3 regions of the Massilia haematophila genome follow, and region 2 is predicted to be linked to each of the others. Evidence: predicted binding sites of a transcription regulator. Region 2 holds the regulator's gene; each other region holds the start of a gene.

The links. Region 2 encodes sigma-54, which starts transcription at its own class of promoters, with help from an activator protein. Its sites were predicted from a motif close to TGGCANGNAANCTGCTTT; they were not measured.
Positions count from the first base shown of each region.
Region 1: the regulator sigma-54 is predicted to act here: its motif matches at 1,698-1,715, upstream of ACFOPH_RS17165 (PEP-CTERM sorting domain-containing protein).
Region 3: the regulator sigma-54 is predicted to act here: its motif matches at 1,423-1,440, upstream of pepA (flocculation-associated PEP-CTERM protein PepA).

Region 1 covers NZ_JBHRVV010000001.1:3,876,123-3,879,390, forward strand. The annotation lists gene sodC (superoxide dismutase [Cu-Zn] SodC) at 1-409, opposite strand, end outside; gene ACFOPH_RS17160 (hypothetical protein) at 596-778, opposite strand; gene ACFOPH_RS17165 (PEP-CTERM sorting domain-containing protein) at 1,074-1,658, opposite strand; gene ACFOPH_RS17170 (alpha/beta hydrolase) at 1,816-2,502, opposite strand; partial or broken gene ACFOPH_RS17175 (arsinothricin resistance N-acetyltransferase ArsN1 family B) at 2,603-3,102, opposite strand; gene ACFOPH_RS17180 (acyltransferase family protein) at 3,133-3,268, opposite strand, start outside.
Region 2 covers NZ_JBHRVV010000001.1:4,770,517-4,773,784, forward strand. The annotation lists gene lptB (LPS export ABC transporter ATP-binding protein) at 1-627, shown strand, start outside; gene ACFOPH_RS21150 (RNA polymerase factor sigma-54) at 671-2,152, shown strand; gene hpf (ribosome hibernation-promoting factor, HPF/YfiA family) at 2,218-2,571, shown strand; gene ACFOPH_RS21160 (enoyl-CoA hydratase/isomerase family protein) at 2,712-3,268, shown strand, end outside.
Region 3 covers NZ_JBHRVV010000001.1:4,013,868-4,017,135, reverse strand. The annotation lists gene ACFOPH_RS17790 (nucleotidyltransferase domain-containing protein) at 1-544, shown strand, start outside; gene ACFOPH_RS17785 (GAF domain-containing protein) at 604-1,308, shown strand; gene pepA (flocculation-associated PEP-CTERM protein PepA) at 1,494-2,354, shown strand; gene ACFOPH_RS17775 (molybdopterin biosynthesis protein MoeY) at 2,548-3,268, opposite strand, start outside.

The DNA of each region.
Region 1 (3,268 bases), 890 kb from region 2:
TCAAACGCGGCGCCAGCACCGGATTGTTCGCCGCCCCCGAGCTCTCGACATACAGCGCCGGCAAATCGCCGATATGGCCATCGCCCCACGGCAGGCCATGCTTCTTGCTGCCGGTCGTATCCAGGTGACCGCCCGCGGCGCCCGCCGGCACCGGCTTGCCGTCCTTCTGGTTGGTGGCGCAGCTGTTGTTCTCGTGGACATGGAAGCCATGCACGCCCGGCGGCAGGCCGGTCAGTGCCGGCGTGAACACCAGCCCGTATTTCGTTTCGCTGATGGTAACGGTGCCGGTCGACTTGCCGACACCGGCATCGGACACCGCATTCATCGTCGCGCGCATCTCGGCGGCGTGCACGGCCGCTCCCAGCCAGGTGGAGCACAGTAGTGCCGCGCAGATCCATTGAGCTTTCATCGCATATCCCTTTCTTGGAAAGTTATTGAACGAGACAACGCGCATCAGTGTAGAACATCCGCTCGAACCGGGCCGTACGGCTCGCCGGGTCAAGCCGGCAACAAAAAAAATGGACCGGCGTGGGCCGGTCCAATTCGGTTCGATGCGCGCGCAGTGCGCTGATGAATTGCTGCGCGTTGCGGTATTTCAGCTCAGGCCGTAGACGTGGCACAGGCGGCGGAAGGTGGTGCAGTCTCCACCGGCGTAGCACTCTTCCTGCATGGCGAGGCAGGTTTCGTACGACGGCAGCGCCCAGGCCGGCGCCATCGAAGAAACCATCACGCCCGACGCCACGGCGACGGCAAATACGGCTTTCTTAAAGATATTCATCGTGCACTCTCCGTTTATTGGAATATTTATGCGATTGAAAATCCTGCTGTTTCCACCATAAAAAGACGGCAATAAATACTAGAGCCGCATTTTTATGATGGCAAAAACTATTTTTACCCATTTGGCATTTTGCATTTGTCGATATATGCCGAATAAATAATTCTCACGCGCGGTGCATGATTCATTCAAAAAGCGTGATTTAGACGGGATGGCGCCGGCAGCACTGCGCCGGTGACGCGAGAAGACGGGGAGGAAGCAGCGGGACGCGCTGGCGGCGTCCCGCTGGCGGGCAATATCAGCCGCGCTTGGCTGCGAATTTGCGACGCACGGCGGCGGCGCCGAACAGGCCCAGGCCGAACAGGGCGACATTGCCAGGTTCCGGCACCGGGTTGGCATCCGCGATCGCGAAGTTCCATACGTGCAAGTAGCTGCTGTTCACGTTGTCGCCGATGTTGGCGACGCCTGCTACCAGCTGGTACACGCCTGCGGTGGCGGCGGTATAGCTGAATTTCACCGGTCCGGAGCTGGTTGCCTGGGGGGTGTTCGACACGTCGCGTGCGAACAGCTGGGCGCCGCCGATCGACACGAAGCTGGTGTCGTTGTACCTGCCGTAATCGAGGCTGAAGAATTCGGCGTAACCGGTCAGCACGTCGCCGGCGTCAAGTTCGATCGCCTGCGAAATCGTCGTGTAAAGGCCTTCACCACGGCCACTGTACAAGGCCGCCACGGTAGCCTCGACCGTGCCGGTGATCATCACGTCGCCTTCGGTTTTCCAGCCGGTGAAATCGCCGGTGCCGAAATCGCCGTTGACGATGACGCCGGCGGAGGCGATGTTGGCAAAAAATGCGAAAGCGGCTGCTGCGATAAGTTTGGTCTTCATTTTATTATTGCTACCTAGTTTGGATTGGATACGATCCAAGAAGCAATAGTTGTGCCGAGAAGCAAATAACTAATCCGGTCAATAAGTTACGCAGAGCAATCCACATTGCATATGCTCATGTGTAAAGTTTTTCGACAGTGAAGACGTGTCTGAAGCGCTATTTCTCATCGGTGAACCAGCTGACTGCCTCCTCCGCAATATTCTGCGGAATTACATGCCCGCCATGAAATTCCTTGTAGAGGAGCGGATATCCGGCAGTACGCAGCTGATGCACGATGGTGCGGCTGCAGGGTTCGATCGGCAGCACGCGATCCTCGTCGCCGTGGGAAATGAAGACCTTCGGTACGCCGCGCTGTTCCATCGAGCCGATGAATCCGGGCGAGAACGCCAGCACGTGGGTGAACAGCGCCCCGTTGGCCAGGCCGAGTGTAAGCGCATACGAGGCGCCGTCCGAGAAGCCGCCGATGCCGAGATGCGCGGTGTCGAGCGCATAGTGCGCGAACGCGTGAGCGAGTGCGCGGTCGACCAGGGCCAGGTCCTTGCCGTATCCGCTGCGGGCGATGATGTCCCAGGTCGATGCGTGCGAGGCCGGCGCTACCAGGATCAGGCCGGCGCGATCGGCCAGGTGCAGCAGGATGCGCAACCCATCGTGGGCGTGGCCGCCTGCGCCGTGCAGCAGCAGGACCAGCGGCATCGGCTGCTCGGCCCGGTAGTGCTCGGGCACGTAGATGTAACTGTCGCGCCGGCCGCCGACGTCGAGCTTGTGCAGGCCGGTCGGGGCATTCGCCGGCGGTACCGTGCCGGGCGCCGGCGGCCGGACGTCGAGATGACCGCGTTCGTTCATGCTGTCCTCCCCTGCTCGTGACTGAAGGCGCAGTGTAGGACGCGGTTATCGCGGGCGGCGCAGGCTTCGATCTTGTCGCGGGCGCTGCTGCGCAGTCGACTCAGTTCAACTGCAATTGCCAGTAGCCGACATCGACCCAGTTGCCGAACTTGCGGCCCACTTCGCCGAAATGCGCGACTTTTTTGAACCCCAGCCGCTCGTGCAGGCGCACGCTGGCCTCGTTCGGCTGGGCGATGCCGGCGATCGCCAGGTGCAGTTCGCGCTGGCGCAATTCGGCGAGCAAGGCTTCATACAGCATGCGCCCGGCGCCCTGCCCGGTCTGTTGGCGGTCCAGGTAGACCGAGGTCTCGACCGAAAACCGGTAGGCCTGGCGCACCCGCCATTTGTGGCGTAGGCGTAGCCGATCAGCGTGTCGCCGTCGATCAGGACCAGCCATGGCAGCCCGGCCGCGCCGACGTCGGCGATGCGCTGCGCCATCTCGCCTGCGGAAACCGGCGCTTCTTCGAACGAGATGGTCGTATTGCCGACGTAATGGTTATAGATGGCGCAGATGGCATCGGCGTCACTGGGGAGTGCGGCGCGAATCGTTGGTCTTGTCATGGCTGCCGGACGAGGAATACTGGATAACGATCATTCAATATTACCCTTGTTCGTGCCAAAAATCTGGTCCAGCTGCCCCGGGTGTTTGCGCATATACAGCTCGTGGAAGATGGCGGTGCCGCCCATGCCCAGGTGTCCTGTGTCGTCATGCTTGTAGAGCGGAACA
Region 2 (3,268 bases):
GGCGCCGGCAAGACCACGTCCTTCTACATGATCGTCGGCCTGGTGCCGTCGGACGCCGGGTCGATCGAGATCAACGGCACCGACATCTCCAGCCTGCCGATCCACCGGCGCGCGGTGCTGGGCCTGTCCTACCTGCCGCAGGAAGCTTCGGTGTTCCGCAAGCTCACCGTCGAGGACAACATCCGCGCCGTGCTGGAGCTGCAGCGCAACGACGACGGCAAGCCGCTCTCGAAGGACGCGATCAACGAGCGCCTCGATTCGCTGCTGGCCGAACTCCAGATCGAGAAGCTGCGCGAGAACCCGGCGCTGTCGCTGTCGGGCGGCGAGCGCCGCCGCGTCGAGATCGCGCGCGCGCTGGCCACCAATCCGCGCTTCGTGCTGCTCGACGAACCCTTCGCCGGGGTCGACCCGATCGCGGTGATCGAGATCCAGCGCATCGTGCGCTTCCTGAAGGAGCGCGGCATCGGCGTCCTGATCACCGACCACAACGTACGCGAGACGCTCGGCATCTGCGACCGCGCCTACATCATCAACCAGGGCGCCGTGCTGGCCTCGGGCCGCCCTGACGACATCATCGCCGACGAATCGGTGCGCCGCGTCTACCTGGGCGAGCACTTCCGCATGTAGCAATCGTAGCAATCACGAAGCGACAACCTGGCAGCAACAAGCGATGAAACAATCCCTGCAACTCCGGACTTCGCAGCACCTGGCGCTCACCCCGCAGCTTCAGCAATCGATCCGCCTGCTGCAGTTGTCGACGCTGGAACTGCACCAGGAAATCGAACAGATCCTGTCCGACAATCCCTTGCTCGAACGGCTCGACGATCCGCTCGACCACTCGGTGCGCCTGCTCGCCGACGGCGCCATCAACAGTGCGCCCGGCAGCGGCGAGGCGCCGGCCGCGCCCGGCGCGGAAGAGGGGGCCGCGAACGGCGAAGCGGTGGACGGTTTCGACGCCGCGGGCGCCGATGGCGAGCGCGATGCCGACCGCGGCGATGGCGACTGGGGCGAACCCGGACGTGGCGCCGGCAACGGCGAGGACGAGGATGGCCGCCCGCAGCTGGAAGCGGCCGGCGTCACGCTGCGCGAGCACCTGTCGGAACAGGTGCGGGTGACGGGACTGGGCATGCGCGACCGCGCGCTGGCCGAACTGGTGATCGACGCCATCGACGACAACGGCTACCTGGAAGAGCAGTTGGATGAGATCCACGCGCGCCTGCCCGAGGAGCTCGAGGTCGAGATGGACGAGCTGCGCTGCGCGCTGGCGCTGGTGCAAAGCCTCGATCCGGTGGGCGTGGGTGCGCGCAGCGCCGCCGAATGCCTGGCGCTGCAGATCCGCGCCATGCCTGGCGTGCCGCTGGTGACGCGGCGCATGGCCCTCAAGATCGTCGAGGGATATCTCACCTGGTTCGCGCAGCGCGAATTCAACAAACTGAAAAAGGCGCTCGACTGCGACGACGAAGACCTGCGCGAAGCCCAGGCTGTGATCCGCCAGTGCAATCCGCATCCCGGCGCGGCCTTCGCCTCGAGCACCTCGGACTACGTGGTTCCGGACGTAATTGTCCGGAAAACGAAGAACGGCTGGGGCGTGATGCTGAACCAGGACGTGATGCCGCGCCTGCGCGTGAACAACATGTACGCGGCCCTGCTCAAGCAGGGCAAGGGCGAAAGCCAGATGAGCGCGCAGCTGCAGGAAGCGAAGTGGCTGATCAAGAACATGCGCCAGCGCTTCGACACGATCCTGCGTGTATCGCAGGCAATCGTTGAGCGTCAGCGGAACTTTTTCAGCCATGGCGCGGTTGCCATGCGGCCCCTTGTGCTTCGTGAGATAGCTGATACACTAGGACTACACGAGAGCACAATTTCTCGTGTCACAACTCAGAAATTCATGCTGACCCCGCACGGCATGTTTGAGTTGAAGTATTTCTTCGGAAGCCACGTCGCCACCGAAGCGGGGGGCGAAGCGTCTTCGACGGCGATCCGGGCTCTCATCGCGCAACTGACAGGAGCAGAAGACCCCAAGAACCCATTATCCGATAGCAAGATCGCGGAAATGCTCGGTGAACAAGGAATGGTCATCGCACGCCGCACGGTTGCCAAGTACCGTGAAGCACTGAAAATTCCTCCCGTTAGTCTCCGCAAATCCTTGTAACGGCGGCACCCTCGCGCTTCCTTGTGGCGCGGCGCGGCAGCCGCCACATCTTCAAAGGAGTGTGTATGAATCTCACCATCAGCGGTCACCACCTCGACGTAACCCCCGCCATCCGTGAATACGTACAGAACAAGCTCGAACGCATTACCCGCCATTTCGATCAAGTGATCGACTCCCACGTGATCCTCGCGATCGACAATCTCACCGAAAAAGACAAAAGGCAGAAAGCCGAGATTAATGTGCGCATGTCCGGCAAGACCGTGCACGTGGAAAGCGTTGCGCAAGACCTGTACGCGGCGATCGACCTGTTGATGGACAGGCTGGATCGGCAGGTGATGAAATACAAAACCATCCTGCAGAATCATAGTCACGAGGCGCTCAAGCGCCGCCCTGAAGGCGGAGAGGCAGCCGTCGCCTGACAGGCCGGCAAGCACCGTCTGAACGAGGGCGCCCATGGCGCCCTTTTCATTTCCGGCATGTTCATTTCTTGCCGCGCCGTCAATACCCCAGTTGTCTCGTCCTTCGGTAGAATGCGTGTTTTTTCTACCACGGACCGACCATGACCGACTTCGTCCTGACCCGCGTTGCCAACGGCACCGGCACGATCACCCTCGACCGTCCGAAAGCATTGAACTCGTTATCGCTCGACATGGTGCGGCGCCTGACCGAGGTGCTGCTGGCCTGGCGCGACGACAGCAGGGTCGACGCGGTCGTGATCACCAGCAGCAGCGAAAAAGCCCTGTGCGCGGGCGGCGACATCCGCTTCTTCCACGAAGCCGGCCACGCCACGCCGATGGGCGGTAGCGCGCTGCTCGAGGATTTCTTCACCGAAGAATACGCCCTGAATCACCTGATTCACTTCTATCCGAAGCCTTATATCTCGGTCATGGACGGCGTCGTGATGGGCGGCGGCATGGGCATCGCCCAGGGCGGCCCGGACACCGGACTGCGCATCGTGACCGACCGCACCAAGATGGCCATGCCGGAAGTGAACATCGGCCTGTTCCCGGACGTCGGCGGCAGCCATTTCCTGTCGCATGCGCCTGGCCAGCTGGGCAACTACCTCGGTCTCACCGGCCTGACCATCGGCGCTGCGGATGCCTTGTATGTCGGCCT
Region 3 (3,268 bases), 760 kb from region 2:
GGCGGCGGTGCGCCCGGATCCGGCGCGCCTGCGCGCGGCCGCGCGCCCGATTCCCGGCATGGACGGCGTGTCCACCCTGGCGCCTTGCGACATGGTGCTGCACAGCGCGGCTCACCTGTTTTCCGAAGGCGAGTACCATCATGGGCTGCGCGACCTGTTCGACCTGCACCGCCTGTTGTGTCATTTCGGCGCCCAGGCCGGCTTCTGGTCGGCGCTGCCGGCGCGCGCGCAGGAACTGCAGCTGGCGCGTCCGCTCTTCTATGCGCTGCGCTACTGCACGCGCCTGCTCGGCACCCCGGTGCCGGCGGCGGTGCTGGCGCAGGCGCGTGCAGGTAGCCCAGGAACGGCGTTGCTGGCATTGATGGACGCGCTGTTCGGGCGCGCGCTGCTGCCGCCGCACCCGAGCTGCGCCGATGCCTTCGACGGCGCCACCCGCGCCGCCCTTTATATACGCGGCAACTGGCTGCGCATGCCGCCGCTGATGCTGTCGCGGCACCTGTTTCACAAGGCATTCCTGTCCCCGAAGGCCGAGCCGGCAAACTAGCGCCGCGCCGCCGCCGGGACGCAAACGACGGGGCGGACCCGTCGACGACGAGGTGACACATGGAAGCGGACCACGGCCTGATGCGGCTGCACGACCTTCAGCATTTCCTCTCCAGCGGCAGCCTGGAAGACAGCCTGCGGAGCCAGGCCCAGCAATGCGCCCGCATGCTCAACGCCGACAGTTGCTCGATCATGCTGCTCAGCGGCGGCAGCGGAGAAGACCTGCGCCTGCGCGTGCATGCGCGCGCAGGCGACCTGCCCGACGCCGTGCTGGCGGCCGACATCGGCCGCGGCGAAGGCATCAGCGGCCAGGTCCTCGCCAGCGGCCAGGCGCTACTGGTGGAGGACATCGGCAACTCGGCCTATGCGCTGCTGGCGCGCCGTCCGCGCGGGGCCGGCCGCAGCCTGATGTCGGCGCCGATCCGGATCGAGGGGCGCATCGTCGGCGTGGTGAACGTCGCCGGCAATACCTTCGTCCAGGACGACCTGGCGCTGCTCGAGGTGACCTGCCTGTTCATCGGCAAGAGTATCCAGGTGGTGCAGCTGCAGCGCCTGCTCGACTCGCGTTTTGCCCAGCTGGCCCTGGCCAGCGAGACCGAGGAAGCAGGGCGCACCGCCTACCGCAATCCGGAAGAGGTGGCGCGCATCCTGGCCCGCTCTTTTTTCAAGGAACTGGTCAAGGCCGGTTTCGAAGCGCCGCAGATCGTCGGCGCGGCCAGCGAAATCATCGATCAGCTCAACAACAAATTGCACGGGAAAAATTAACGATGCCTATTGACATTTTTCAAAAAGAAATGTATGTCGATAATTTTTACACAACTGTTGAGTAATCTCTAACATTCCTTGGTAAGTTGTTGATTTAAAAAGAAATGGCAGAGCTGGCACGACCATTGCTAATAGATGGGTGTGTTTGCCAAAAACCGATCAACCACAGAACGAGGATACCAATCATGAAATTTCTGAAGAAACTGACCTGCGCAGCAGCTGTAGCAATGTCGATGGCTGGTGCCGCTCACGCCGGCCCGGTCCTGAATGACTGGGTCTTCAACCCGAACGGCGGTGGCTACGAAAGCGGTCAGGTCATCAACGAATACCTGGACGTGAACGGCAATGCCTTCATCGAGCTGACCCCGACCGGCGGCACCAGCTTCTCGTTCCGTGAACATGCCGTGTTCAACATCGTCCAAGCCGACTCGAACGGCGCCCTGTTCCCGCAGAACTTCGCTGGCGGCAACATCACCGCGACCTTCGAAGCCTTCGGCACCGGTAACTTCAGCGGCGCCTTCTCGTTCACCGGCGGTACCATCAAGATGTACCAGAACCCGACCGACGGCCAGTACGCCGGCACCGAAGGTTACTATGGCGCCAACCTGGGCAACCTGATCGCCGAATTCAACGTGCTCGCTGGCGGCGGCGGCCTGGTCGATGCCAGCGGCTCGCCGATCAACAACGGCCAGGTGACCGTCAACGCCAAGGCAATGCCGGGCATGCTGGAGTCGGGCTACTTCTTCAACGCCGACGGTGACGACCTGTCGATGGAATCGATCCTGTCGTTCGCCTTCACCAACGCCAATACCGTCGGCGAGCCGACCAACCGCCTGGTCGACGAAGTGGCCTGCCAGTTCGCCGGCTTCGGCGGCGCCGGTTGCGACGGCACCTCGTACGCCAACAACCCTGGCCAGTACTTCTTCGTCTCGAACAACGGTCAGTTCAAGCTGGCTGAAGTTCCTGAGCCAGGCTCGCTGGCCCTGTTCGGCATCGCCATGCTGGGCGCCGGCGTCGCTGCACGCAAGCGCGCCAAGAAGGCCTAAGTCGGGCTTTAGCGTATGAAAAAGAGCGGGCTTGCCCGCTCTTTTTCTTTTTCGCTTCCTTTTTGCGTTTCCTTTTTCCGCTTCCTTTTTGCGCTTCCACGCCGGCGCGGCATCGAGCCAGTTGGATCGGCGGAAGGGATAAAAAAACGGCAAGCATTGCTTGCCGTTTTTCTTTGCGATTGGACTGGTCGCTTCAGCGCTTCATCAGCTCCGCCACCGGACGGCGCACCGAGCGCGCGCTCGGGCGCGGACCGTAGCCCATGCGCCCCATGTAGACCGGATGCCCCTGGCCGTCGAAGATCAGGGCCTCGGTCTGGCGCTGCAGGTCGCGCGCAGCCTGTTCCAGGCGTGCGTTGGCGGTAAAACGGGTGTTCTCGCGCGCGTACTTGGAAAAGATCAGCGGCGTCATTTCCGGCTGCATGTACAGGCCGAGCGTCGTCATCGTCAGCCAGAAGCGCTGCAAGGCGCGGCCGGCGGCCACGTAGTCGTCGATCGAGGCCGGCGCACGCTTCGCCTTCAGCACGAAGTGCGCGGCGCAGGCCATGCCGGGTGCCAGGTCCATCTGCAGGCGCGGCGCCCAGGTGCCCATCAGGGTGTTCATGGTCGACATGCGGCGCCAGCTGACCATCGCCCACTTCATCAGGTGCAGCGTCATGGCGTCGACGCCGAGTGCGTTGGCCGGCACCTTGTCCGGGCTTTCGACGCGGTTTTCCCAGTCGATGATGCTGCGGTGGGTCTCGAAGGCTTCCGGCATCGTCAGGCGCAGCCTGGCGTTGTTGTACATGAGCTTGGCCGCCTGCCATTTCTGGTCGCGGCGCTCGAACCAGGTCAGGGTGTATTCAGGCCCGACCGTCTGCTCCAGCAGGCGCTTGTGCTCGGCGCTCAGGGGCGTGGTCTTCATCGGGCGGCGCTGG